3 regions of the Brenneria izadpanahii genome follow, and region 3 is predicted to be linked to each of the others. Evidence: predicted binding sites of a transcription regulator. Region 3 holds the regulator's gene; each other region holds the start of a gene.

Region 1 (4,627 bases), 2.4 Mb from region 3:
CGATATGTACAAAAAGCTGGTTGATAGCCATGTGATGCCGTCAGCGAAACACTATGCCTCTTTCGGCAAGAGCAACATGTATGAGATGAAACCGTGGATCCTGGGCGACTGGGGCGGCACCTATATGTGGAACTCGACGATTACCAAGTACTCCGACAACCTGCAACCGCCGGGGAAGCTGGAACTGGGCAGCTACCCGATGCTGCCGGGCGCCAAAGATGCCGGCCTGTTCTTTAAACCGGCCCAGATGCTGTCTATTGGTAAATCGACTAAGCATCCCAAAGAGTCCGCGATGCTGATTAACTTCCTGCTAAACAGCAAAGAAGGCGTCCAGGCGCTGGGATTAGAGCGTGGCGTACCGCTAAGCAAGGCCGCGGTGGCGCAGTTAACCGCCGACGGCGTCATTAAAGATGATTCTCCCGCGGTTACCGGATTGAATCTGGCGCTGGCGCTGCCTCACGAAACCAGCGTTTCGCCCTATTTTGACGATCCGCAAATCGTGTCCCTGTTCGGCGATGCCATTCAGTATATCGATTACGGTCAGAAATCTGTTGAGGAAACAGCGAAATACTTCCAGCGCCAGTCTGAACGTATTTTAAAACGCGCTATGCGATAGCAGAAATTATCCTTCTAGCGTATCCATCCCTGCCGCTTATACGGCAGGGATTTTTATTGTCACGACCGTTCAATGTTTTTTGATAATAAATCTTGCATTAATCATCTTAAAAAGCATTTCCCCCCGGCATCGGAGTCAGCGCTTAATACACTCATTCCAGTAGATATTTCAGCCGGCTCAAAACAGCCCAAACGCTTAACTCAATAGAAATCACAAATCAAGATAAACCTCATCCCCCCATCAAAGATAGTCTTAAACACGGCAAGAAACACAATCACTCATCACGATCGCCATCCATCTTATGATATTTCAATTAATTCAAAACACTGCCAACCACAAATAACAAAAAATAAAAACAAAACATTATTTCAAATATCATCAACAATGAAAACGCAGATCACGGAAAGTATATTTTATAATTGGTAATCTGTAAGATTTAAAAAAATAAATCATATATTTATTTTTATAATAAATAAAAATCAATGAGTTACATAAAAAACAAAAACAAGAATTAATAACAAAACAAATTTTTCACATGCCAATAATATAGCAATGCACGCCAGTTGTTTTTCATTTAAATTGAAACAAAATATATCATCATTAAGATCATCGTCACATTTTGAAACATCGTTTTATTTTTTCTTTACTCGAACGATCTCGATCACAGAACGAATAATACGGGTAAATAAAATAGAGCTCGAATTAGGAAGTCATTTTATTAAGCGTCTTTTAATCACACAGGTAATATAACAATGAAATTAAAATCATTAGCTCTGGCAGTTACATCTCTTATCAGTATTAATGCAATGGCCGTTACTATCGATTACCGCCATGAAATGAAAGATACGCCAAAGAATGATCATCGCGATCGTCTGCTGATCTCCCATCGTTTTGCCAATGGTTTCGGCCTATCCGTTGAAGCAAAATGGAAAAATGGCGAACCGTCGCAAGAGACCACGCCAAATAAGCCTTATCATGAAACCGTTAGTAATGGTACTGAAGTCGTTGCCAGCTACGTTTATAATTTTAATAAAACCTTTTCTCTTGAACCGGGATTCTCGTTAGATTCCAGTTCTTCGTCCAATAATTACCGTCCTTATTTGCGCGGTAAAGTCAATATCACTGACGATCTGTCCTACTCGCTGCGTTACCGGCCTTACTACCTGAGAAAAAGTTCAAATATCGGCAGTTCAAATAGCACCCAGGAAAACGGCTATAATCTTACCGGCACGCTCACCTATAAATTCCTGAAAGATTTCCAGATTGATTATGAAATGGACTATAAAAAGGCGAACAAGGCCGGCGCTTACCAATACGATAATGAAACCTATAATATCGACCATGATGTAAAGCTGGCCTATAAGCTGGATAAAAACTGGAAGCCATTTGTCGCTGTCGGGAATGTGGCTCAGGATGGCAAGTCCGATCACCGCCAGACTCGTTACCGCGTAGGCGTGCAGTACAACTTCTAATAACGCCGCATTATTAGAATTGCGTTTGTCATTATTGTGTCTGAATTACCCTTTTTATATATGAATGTTGGCTATTGATCTATTTTCCTGATTTCAGGGCAGTCATCTTTTTCTCCGAGACAATGACTGCCCTCTTTTTTTATTAATAACGCGCTCACACCAGCCATAAAGCCTCCCAACTATATGTTCCGGCGTTTCATACCATTGATGCCCTCCTCACTCACCGCCGATAACGGCCTGGCGATGCTTGCCGCCATATAGCGCCAGAAATTCATCGTTTCGGGAAGGCAATCATGGCGTTCGCGGCGCCGACGCCATTTCAGCCGCCGTCCCGGTTATTAAATAGCTGGCGCCGCCACGGGAGAATAAACGGCCGCGGCGCAGCAGGATGGAACAAAATACCGTATTAGCAATAAATAGTTACGCTGTAACTACTTCCGCAGATCATCACAATCTTTTATACTGTATAAAATAACAGTTTTGTTCGAGACGTTTAATGACTGCGGAAGGACATGTCCTATTCTCTGTTGCCTGTGCAATCCTGGCTAAAAAAGTGGAGTTATCGCCGGAACTGGCAGCGGGAGACTGGTGGCATATCATTCCGGGCGCGCTGCTGACGTCCCTCCTGCCGGATATCGATCACCCTAAATCCCTGCTTGGACAACGGTTGAAGTGGATATCGGCGCCTATCGCGCGCGCATTCGGCCATCGCGGCTTTACCCATAGTTTACTCGCCATTATCGCCGGCGTGTTTTTCATTCAAACCCGCCTGCCGTCTGATTGGCTGCTGCCGACCGACGCCTATCACGCGATGATCGTCGGTTACCTAAGCCATATTGCGGCCGATATACTGACGTCATCCGGGGTGCCCCTGCTCTGGCCCTGCCGCTGGCGCTTTCGCCTGCCGATACTAAACGGGCAAAAAGGTAATCAGCTAGAGCGTTTCCTTTGCATCGCTTTTATTGGTTTTTCGCTGTACCAGCCGCAGAAAAGCCTGAACTGCTGCACTTACGAACAATCCTTCAGGCTTATCCAATCAGCGCAGGCACATGTGATCCAACTGTTAAAATAGCCCGCCGACCGCCTCAACCGCTTGCTACGGAACAGCCTCGCGAACAAGGCGCAACCGGATATCATCCCCGAAAAGCGGAGATCGCTCGCACCGTTAGCTATAATTTATAGCTCACAGTCATATAACAAACTTATGGAAGAACTGATATCCTTGAGCGCGTTTTTCATCATGCTGAAAAAATTATTCATCTAATTAATAGGGAGAAGTGGAGATGAACTTTCCGCTGCTAGTAAATATTCTGGCGTTTGCCGCCCTATTGTTCTTACTGGGATACGCCAGCCAGAACAAATCGTGGAGTCTGGCAAAAAAAGTGTTATTGGGTTTGGTTGTCGGGGTGCTGTTCGGTCTGGCGTTACATCTGATTTACGGCAGCGGTAATCCCGTAATTAATCAATCCATCGCCTGGTTTAACATCGTCGGCAACGGCTATGTTCAACTGCTGCAAATGATCGTTATGCCGCTGGTATTCGTTTCCATACTGAACTCGGTGGCCAAGCTGCATAATGCCTCTTCATTAGGGAAGATCAGCATACTGACGCTCGGCACCCTGCTGTTCACCACGCTTATCGCCGCGCTGGTCGGGGTTTTCGTTACGAATCTGTTCGGATTGACCGCCAGCGGGCTGGTTCAGGGCGCGCAGGAAACCGCGCGCTTAACGGCTATCGAAAATAACTACGTGGGGAAAGTTTCCGATCTGAGCATTCCTCAGATAATTCTTTCCTTCATTCCTAAAAATCCTTTTGCCGAATTGACCGGCGCCAATCCCACGTCAATCATCAGCGTGGTTATCTTCGCCGTATTCCTCGGTATCGCAGCGCTGCAATTGACCAAAGACGACGCGGCAAAAGGCGAGCGCGTTCTGACGGCCATTGATACATTGCAATCCTGGGTCATGAAGCTGGTTCGTCTGGTAATGAGGCTGACGCCGTACGGCGTATTGGCGCTAATGACCAAAATGGTCGCCAGTTCCAATCTGCAGGATATCCTTAAGCTGGGCAGTTTTGTGGTGGCGTCTTATCTGGGGCTGGCCATCATGTTCGGCGTTCACGCGCTGATCCTGTCGTTGACCGGCATCAACCCTGCCCGGTTCTTCCGCAAGATATGGCCGGTGCTGACGTTTGCCTTTACCAGCCGCTCCAGCGCGGCGACCATTCCTCTCAGCATTGAAGCGCAAACCCGCCGCATCGGCGTGCCGGAATCCATCGCCAGCTTTGCCGCCTCGTTTGGCACCACCATCGGCCAAAACGGCTGCGCCGGGCTCTATCCCGCGATGCTGGCGGTTATGGTTGCTCCGACGGTCGGCATCAACCCGCTCGACCCGGTATGGATTGCGACGCTGGTCGGCATCGTCACCATTAGTTCGGCCGGCGTGGCCGGCGTAGGCGGCGGAGCGACCTTCGCCGCGCTGATTGTGCTGCCGGCCATGGGATTGCCCGTTACGCTGGTTGCGCTGCTGATTTCCATCGA
Region 2 (4,627 bases), 1.8 Mb from region 3:
TGAAACTGACGCTCAAAGGGCTGAAAGGCGGCCACTCCGGCTGCGATATTCACCTTGGCTTAGGTAACGCCAACAAATTGCTGGCGCGCTTCCTGTTTGAGCAGGAGGATAAACTGGATATCCGCATTCTGGCTCTGAACGGCGGTACGCTGCGTAACGCTATCCCGCGCGAAGCGTTCGCCACGCTGGCATTGCCGGCGGCGAATGTAGCGGCGTTTAAGACGCAAAGTCAGGAATACCTGTCGGTATTGAAAAATGAACTGGCGGCGGTGGAGAAAAACCTGTCCCTGCAGGTAGAAACATCGGACAGCGGCGCCCAAGCGCTGACCAAAAACATCAGCGCCCGGTTACTGGCCTTGCTGAACGCCATGCCGAACGGCGTAATCCGCATGAGCGACGTGGCGAAAGGCGTAGTTGAAACCTCGCTCAACATCGGCGTGGTTACCATGGATGAAAAACAAGCCGAAATTAACTGCCTGATTCGCTCGCTGATCGACAGCGGCAAAGATGCCGTCGTCGGCACGCTGACGGCCCTGGGTCAACTGGCCGGCGCGCAGACCACGCCCAAAGGCGGTTACCCTGGCTGGCAACCCGACGCGACATCCCAGGTGATGCAGTTAGTGCGGGAAACCTACCAGAAATTGTTCAATAAAACGCCGAACATCATGGTTATCCACGCCGGACTGGAATGCGGATTGTTCAAAAAGCCGTACCCTGATATGGATATGGTCTCCATCGGGCCGACCATCACCGGGCCGCACTCGCCGGACGAACAGGTGCATATCGCCAGCGTCGGCCAATACTGGCAGTTGCTGACCGCATTGCTGAAGGCGATCCCCGAACGCGCCTAACTATATCAAGCGGCTTTTCGAAGCCGCTTACTCCCAATTAAAAACCAGCTGACGCTCAATCAGCGGATCGAGCAGCGTAACGTGTAGCCCCACCAGCCGAACGCCGCGCTTATCGCGCCTTTCTTCCCAGGTTTGCTGCGCCAGCGTAAGCAAATCCTGCTTGTTCAACACCGGCCATACGTGTTCCTGCGTGGTCTGGCGAAAGTCATCGAACTTCAGTTTTACTCCCTGGCGCGCGATATGCAGATCGGGCTTTACCCGTTTTAAACGGAACTCAAGTTCCTGATAGAGCTGCTCGATCAAACCTTCGCACTCATGCCAGTGATGAATATCCCGCGCCAGCGTCTTCTCAACGCCAACCGACTTGCGTAACCGGTCCGGCGATACGGCGCGTTCATCAATTCCGTGGCAGCGCTCCCACAAAACCCGCCCGAATTTACCGAAACGTTTTAATAATTCGGCCAGATCGTGATTGCGCACATCGGCGCAGGTCAGCATGCCCTTCTCTTCCAGCCGCTTGGCCGTCACTTTGCCAACGCCGGGGATCTTCGCTAACGGCAACTGCCGTAAAAACGCATCCACCTTATCCGGCGTGATAACGTACTGGCCATTGGGTTTATTCTGTTCGGAGGCGACTTTGGCCAGAAATTTGATGGGCGCCACTCCCGCCGAGGCGGTCAGATTAAGCTCGTCGAAAATCGCCTGCCGGATCTCTTCCGCCATCAGCGTCGCAGAACCGTTGCAGTGGGGGCTATCGGTGACATCCAGATAGGCTTCATCAAGGGAGAGCGGCTCAATCAGCGAGGTATAACGCGCAAAGATGTCGCGTATCTGGCGAGAAGCGGCTTTATAGACCTCCATTCGCCCGGAGAGCAACGTCAGTTGCGGGCACAAGCGCAAGGCGGTCGCCGTCGCCATCGCGCTATGAATGCCGTACCGCCGGGCAGGGTAATTGGCGGTACAGATCACGCCGCGCCGGTCGGCGCTGCCGCCGATCGCCAGAGGGATATCGCGCAGACGCGGATTATCACGCATCTCAATCGCTGCGTAAAAGCAGTCCATATCGACATGAATAATTTTGCGCATGCTCCCCCTCCCACAACGGTACTGTATAAATATACATATATAAATTCTTGCGCACAAGTTGGGAAGCTTGCCTATGTTATTTCCGTGTTAATCTGTCAGTCTCTATGCCAAACCGCCGTTTTATCAGAGATGGGAATCACGATGGAAAGTAAACAGAGTCATAGTAATAGCGTCGAGCGCCAGTTCGGTTCACAGGCAAAAAACTATCTGACCAGTTCGGTGCATGCGCAAGGCAAAGATTTGGAACGTCTGTCCGCTTTGCTGAGCCCTTTTCCCCATGCCTGCGTTATCGATGTGGGATGCGGCGCCGGGCACGCCAGTTTCGCGGCGGCGCAGGTGACGGCGAACGTTGTGGCCTATGATCTTTCCGCGCAAATGCTGGAGGTCGTCGCTCAGGCCGCCGAACAAAGAAACTTGACCAACATCCGCACCCAGCAAGGCGTCGCCGAGTCGCTGCCGTTTGCCGACGCCAGTGCCGATATCGTTATCAGCCGCTACTCCGCCCACCACTGGCATGATGTCGGACAGGCGCTGCGTGAAATCCGCAGGGTTCTGAAGCCGGGCGGTCTGGTCATCATGATGGATGTGGTATCGCCGGGCCATCCGGTGCTGGATATCTATTTACAGACCGTGGAAAAACTGCGTGATACTTCCCACGTGCGCGATTACTCGCCCGGAGAATGGCTGACGATGTTTACCGATGCCGGCTTTATCGTGCGTAACGTCGCCAGCGATCGTCTGACGCTGGAGTTCGGCAGTTGGATCGCGCGCATGCGAACGCCCGAACACTTCGCCGCCGCAATCCGCGAACTGCAAAAAACGCTGTCCGCGGAAGTCGCCCAGCATTTTGAAGTACAGGATGACGGCTCTTTTGTGACGGATATTATGATGTTCGAAGCGACAAAATTGTAATCACTGATTACATGTTACGCTTTCCCATCTGAATAAATAATGGGCAGCAGCAAACGTCATTTTCGTAAAACTGTTGTCCCTTAAACACTATTTTTTATAGTCAGCCTGGCGGATAAACCTCCGCGCAACGCTTTCATCATGAAATTAGCTTTTTTATCGGTTTTCACTCTTGATTAAAATTAAGGCAGTGATAATGTGAAACCGTTTTATATTCGCCTAATGGCAAAAGGAATACGGGAAGACAGACAATAGTTATCCCCGTTGTTTTGTAGCACAGCTTTTATTTACCAGGATCAACAATGCAAAAAATCGCGCTGTCATTTGCGATGCTGTTTTTTTTGCCATCCCTTGCTGTTACCTGCTCCGCCAGTGAAGCCAGTGAACCCGCGCCGATAGCAAAAAATTTAAAGCGGCAATTATTGGGCTCTCCGATCTATATTCAGATATTTAAGGAAGAGAGAGTATTAGAACTCTACGCAAAAATAGGAAATGAATATCGCTTATTGGAAAATTATCCAATTTGTAAATATTCGGGCGGTCTTGGGCCGAAACGTATCGAGGGGGATTTGAAAAGCCCTGAGGGTTTCTATCAGATCGATCTCCGCCAGCTCAAACCGGACAGCCGTTATTATCGTGCGATTAATATTGGATTTCCCAACGAATATGATAAATCACAAGGGTATTCCGGCCGTTATCTGATGATCCACGGTGAATGCGTTTCGGTGGGCTGCTACGCCATGACCAATAATTACATTGACGAGATCTATCGTTACGCCGAACAGGCGCTGCTTAACGGGCAGGCGAAAATAGAGCTCGCCATTTACCCGTTCCGCATGACGGAGCGCAATATGCAACGCCACCGTAATTCCACCTACTACTCGTTCTGGCGTCAGTTGCAGCCGGGCTATGCCTATTTCAATCAACATTATCAGCCACCGGCCATCACGGTGTTCAACGGGCAGTACGTCGTCAATCCGCCGTTGATGACCAGCAAGCCGGTATCAAATTACGCGTTCACCGAAACAAAATAAGACGAATTCGCCTGGCATGATCTTATGCCAGGTTTCATTTCCCGTCAGCGGCTGCGTCGCCAACACCGTGACGACGTCGTTCGGCGTGGTCTGTTGTTGAAAATCAATTTCCACATCCTGATCCAGCAACGTCGCCTTACCAAACGGCGCGCGCCGGGTGATCCAATAAAGATTGGTGGAGCAGTACCCCATCACAAATTGCCCGTCGGACAGCAGCATGTTAAACACGCCCTTTTTCCGCAGCAAATCCGCCTGCCCGGCAATATAGCGAAACACCGCGGGCCAGTTTCCCGGCGTGCGCGGATAGCGTTGCGACAGTTGATACAGCAGCCAACAGAACGCATATTCGCTGTCCGTCTGGCCGACAGGCCGGAACGTGCCGGTTTTTAACGAACGATACCCTTTTAATTGCCCGTTATGGGCGAACGTCCAGTTCCTGCCCCAAAGTTCGCGCGTAAACGGATGGGTATTTTCCAGCGCCACGGATCCCCGATTCGCCTGACGGATATGCGACACCACAGCGCAGGATTTAATCGGATAGTCCTGCACCAACCGGGCTATCGGCGAGCTACAGCTTGGCAGGGGATCCTTGAACGTCCGGCAGCCATGCCCTTCATAAAACGTAATTCCCCAACCATCCCGGTGCGGCCCCGTCAGACCGCCACGCTGCACCAACCCGGTAAAACTGAAACAGATATCGGTCGGTACGTTTGCGCTCATCCCAAGCAGTTCACACATGGTAAATCT
Region 3 (4,627 bases):
GCCACGGCCACCACATTCATGCCAAAACCGGCGACGTCTTGCTGCTGGCGACCCAGCCCAGCGTCAGCTACAGCGAACACAATACCAGCGCCAGTAAACCGCTGACGCGGATGCAGCTATGGCTCGATGCCTGCCCGACGCGGGAAAACACGCCGCTGCAGCGATTGACGCTGAATAAAACCGGCAACCGCCTATTGGCCTCTCCCGAAGGGGAGGACGGCAGTTTGCAACTCCGTCAGCAGGTGTGGATTCACCACCTTGAGCTGCAGGACAATGAGCGGAAAAACATTAAGCTGAACGGCAATCGAGCCTATCTTCAGTCAATCCACGGCTCGGCCACTATCAGCAGTCAGCAACACGGCGGCGATACGCTGTATTGCGGCGACGGCGCGTTCATTCAGCAGGAAGACGAATTAACCATCCAGGCTGAAACGCCGCTACGCGCTTTGCTAATTGATTTGGTCGCTTAACTTTTCCCCGCGTACATCCGCCTGCCGACGCTCGGCGTCACTGATTCTACGTTTTCCCTCAGCCGTGGTAAGATGTCTGTCTCTTTCTTTTGCGTCGAGGTTAAATGACAATGGATTCAACCAATCAGGACAAACTACTTGCCCAGGCTGAACAGATTTGTCAGCACCGTGGCGTACGCCTGACAACGCAACGGCAGGAAGTTCTGCGGCTGATGGCTCAACAGACCGGCGCCATCAGCGCATACGACCTGCTCGATCTATTACGGGTATCTGAACCTCAGGCGAAACCGCCGACGGTGTACCGCGCGTTGGATTTCCTGCTGGAGCAGGGATTTATCCATCGGGTGGAATCAACCAACAGCTATGTGCTTTGCCACCACATCGAGGATCACAGCCATACTTCGGCGCTGTTTATCTGCGATCGTTGCGGCCAGGTCACCGAACGTCAAACAGAAGGTGTGGAAGAGACGCTGCGTCAGTTAGCCCAACAGGCGGGATTCACCCTGCGTCACAGCATTATTGAGGCTCACGGATTTTGCGAGGACTGCCAGGAAGTGGCATCCTGCAAACAACCCGACCACTGCGATCACGACCATACCATTCCCATTAAAAAACGCTGACGCAATTTAAGATAAGGATGGGATGGGAACATCCGTTGTTCCCGGTTATACCGCTGAAACCGGAGTTTTGCAGTCAGAAAGAAAATAAACCGCTCGTCTCTTTCCAAACCTGCATGACTGTCATCGCCACAAGAATACGGCAAATGGTTAACACCTCGACACAGGAACCCATTATCCGAACTTGCGCGTGTCAGCGTTACCGATTAGCAGCCGTCGTTATCTTGCTTGCCCATACCTTACTTCTACTTCTTCTTTTTTAGCCGGTTATTTTGACGATCACCGCATATCAAGGGGTTCATCGCCGTCCGGCCGCTCATCATCCCACGAAAGCGCCATTCGCCCGCCCGTTCGGGCGTTCCCTCTGTTTTTAGTTTCTACTCTGACTCGCGCTTTATTCATAGCAAATATCGCCATATAAAGTGAATTATCGCACTATCGGCAAAAACCGCTAATAAAATAAAAAAATATCAACGTGAAAAACAAACTTACCTTAATATTCACGGCGGAAAATAGTTTCACTTTAATATTTAAATATACATTCAAGCGCCATCATTAATAATTCAATTGAGAAATATAATATTTAGAATTTAATGGAAAAAGCAGGAATGGCGCCACAAATCGGATAGAGGGAAATGCAACAAAATGCATCAATGATATCCGACACGAATGAAAGAGATAATCAATATCGCCCCAAATATGAGGCGAATATTAAACCCGAATAACCGCTTAGCCAGATGGACGCCAGGCTTTCAACGCGCCGACATCAACTCCAGTCGCCGTTGCGAATAACGCCGACGGCCAGTCCCTCAATAGAGAAACTCTGTTGACGCAGATCGACGACAATAGGCGCGAACTCTTCATTTTCAGCCAGAAGATGAACGGTGTTACCCTGTTTTTTCAATCGCTTGACTGTTACTTCATCTTCGATGCGGGCCACTACGACCTGCCCGTTATGCACATCCTGCGTTTTATGCACAGCCAGTAAATCGCCATCCATAATACCAATGTCTTTCATCGACATCCCGCTAACGCGCAACAGGAAATCGGCGCTGGGTTTGAACATTGACGGATCGACCTGATAATGACATTCAATATGCTGCTGAGCTAAAAGCGGTTCGCCTGCCGCTACGCGGCCAATCAACGGAATGCCAGCCTCTTCTTCCATCAACAGACGAATACCGCGCGATGCGCCGGAAACAATTTCAATCACGCCTTTACGCGCCAACGCCTTCAAATGCTCTTCCGCGGCATTCGGTGAACGGAACCCCAGCTGTTGGGCAATTTCCGCCCGCGTTGGCGGCATACCGGTTTGCGCTAGATGATCGCGGATCAGGTCGTAAACCTGCTGCTGCCTGGCTGTTAATGCTTTCATTCCGCCCCCTGGTTGTTTATACAGTTTTGCTGTGAGTATATACAGCTAATTGCCAATTGGGAACCAGGATGTGAGTAAACCGCGGTTTTTATTAATTTCTGGAAGCCTTCACGCAAAATACTGCCAGAGAATGCTGCCCCAGACGACGGCCGCCAGCAAAATAGCGACGAACACCGCCGCCGAACCAATGTCCTTTGCGCGGCCGGATAATTCATGATGTTCAAGACCGACACGATCGACTATCGCTTCAATCGCGCTGTTTACCAGTTCAAATAGCATGATCAACACGATTGCCCCGATAAGCAGCAATTTTTCCACTAAGGTTACAGGTAACAGATAGGCGATGATCGCCCCAATAACGGTCAGCAGAATTTCCTGGCGGAATGCCGCTTCATGTCGCCATGCCTGCTTCAACCCCTGAAGGGAATACCCAGTTGCTTTGATTATCCGGGCTATCCCCGTTGCTTTCTTCATCTATCCTCCATTATTTATCAGCGCTCGCTCACGTTTTAACGCATTTCCGTTGTCTTATCACAACAGATCTCCAGCGCAGTTTCTGGTATCCTTGCGACGCATTGCTAACAAGAGGCTTCAAGTTGTTATGTCAGGTTGGCGTAAAATTTATTATAAACTACTGAATTTTCCACTCAAACTGTTAGTGAAAAGTAAGGTCATCCCCATAGACCCCGTAGCTGAGTTGGGGTTGGATCCCTCACGTCCGATCCTCTATGTGCTGCCTTACAATTCTCAGGCGGATTTACTGACGCTAAGGGCGAAATGCCAGGCGTTAGGTCTTCCCGATCCTCTCCAGCCGATCGATATCGGCGGAGCGCAACTACCCAGTCACGTTTTCATTAACGACGGTCCGCGGGTTTTTCGCTATTACGTACCCAAACAGGAATCGGTAAAGCTGTTTCACGACTATCTGGATCTGCACCAAAGCAATCCCGAGCTGGACGTGCAGATGGTGCCGGTATCCGTCATGTTTGGCCGCGCTCCTGGCCGCGAGGGACAAAATCAGGCAACGCCGCATCTGCGCCTGCTCAACGGCATTGAGAAATTTTTTGCCGTACTGTGGTTGGGTCGAGACAGTTTCGTCCGTTTTTCCAGCCCGGTGTCATTACGCTATATGGCGACCGAACACGGTACCGACAAAACCATCGCGCACAAACTCGCCCGCGTCGCCCGCATGCACTTTGCTCGCCAGCGCCTGGCGGCGGTCGGCCCGCGTCTTCCGGTACGCCAGGAGTTGTTTAATAAACTGCTTAACTCCAAAGCGATCAAAAAAGCCGTTGATGACGAAGCGCGCAGCAAAAAGCTCTCCCATGAAAGAGCGCAGCAAAATGCCATTGCTTTGATGGAAGAAATTGCCGCCGATTTCTCTTATGAAGCCATTCGCTTATCGGATCGCGTATTAGGCTGGACTTGGAACCGTCTCTATCAGGGGATCAACGTTCACAACGCCGAGCGCGTGCGGCAACTGGCGCAGGACGGGCATGAGATAGTCTACGTGCCCTGCCACCGCAGCCACATGGATTACCTGCTGTTGTCCTACGTACTCTATCACCAGGGATTGGTTCCTCCGCACATTGCGGCCGGGATCAACCTGAATTTCTGGCCGGCCGGCCCGATCTTCCGCCGGCTGGGGGCATTCTTCATCCGCCGTACGTTTAAGGGCAACAAGCTGTATTCCACCATTTTCCGCGAATATTTGGGCGAACTGTTTACCCGCGGCTACTCCGTCGAATACTTTATGGAAGGCGGACGTTCGCGCACCGGACGTTTGCTGGAACCGAAAACCGGCACCCTGGCCATGACGATTCAGGCCATGTTGCGCGGCGGTACGCGCCCCATAACCCTGGTGCCGATCTACGTGGGTTATGAGCACGTAATGGAAGTTGGAACCTATGCGAAAGAGCTTCGCGGCGCGACGAAAGAGAAAGAAGGCTTTATGCAGATGGTGCGCGGCTTGCGCAAGCTGCGTAATCTTGGACAAGGTTATGTGAATTTCGGCGATCCGTTGCCGTTAACCGCCTATCTGAATCAGCATGTGCCGCAATGGCGCGATGCCATTGATCCGATTGAAGCGCAGCGGCCAAGCTGGCTAACGCCAACAGTTCAGAATGTCGCGATGGATATCATGACGCGCATCAACAACGCCGCCG

What was found. Region 3 encodes LexA, which represses DNA repair genes until DNA is damaged. Its sites were predicted from a motif close to TNCTGTATGTACATACAGNA; they were not measured.
Region 1: HC231_RS10230 (metal-dependent hydrolase) is a predicted target of LexA. The motif match lies at 2,549-2,568, and genes of this name have one in related genera.
Region 2: dinB (DNA polymerase IV) is a predicted target of LexA. The motif match lies at 1,957-1,976, and genes of this name have one in related genera.

The regions. Positions count from the first base shown of each region.
Region 1 covers NZ_CP050854.1:2,271,813-2,276,439, reverse strand. The annotation lists gene HC231_RS10240 (ABC transporter substrate-binding protein) at 1-616, shown strand, start outside; gene HC231_RS10235 (oligogalacturonate-specific porin KdgM family protein) at 1,369-2,088, shown strand; gene HC231_RS10230 (metal-dependent hydrolase) at 2,585-3,160, shown strand; gene HC231_RS10225 (L-cystine transporter) at 3,372-4,627, shown strand, end outside.
Region 2 covers NZ_CP050854.1:1,132,730-1,137,356, reverse strand. The annotation lists gene pepD (beta-Ala-His dipeptidase) at 1-851, shown strand, start outside; gene dinB (DNA polymerase IV) at 879-1,937, opposite strand; gene HC231_RS04995 (class I SAM-dependent methyltransferase) at 2,079-2,849, shown strand; gene dpaA (peptidoglycan meso-diaminopimelic acid protein amidase) at 3,149-3,880, shown strand; gene HC231_RS04985 (class II glutamine amidotransferase) at 3,851-4,618, opposite strand.
Region 3 covers NZ_CP050854.1:4,644,567-4,649,193, forward strand. The annotation lists gene HC231_RS20755 (pirin family protein) at 1-470, shown strand, start outside; gene zur (zinc uptake transcriptional repressor Zur) at 581-1,090, shown strand; gene lexA (transcriptional repressor LexA) at 1,854-2,462, opposite strand; gene HC231_RS20770 (diacylglycerol kinase) at 2,571-2,936, opposite strand; gene plsB (glycerol-3-phosphate 1-O-acyltransferase PlsB) at 3,064-4,627, shown strand, end outside.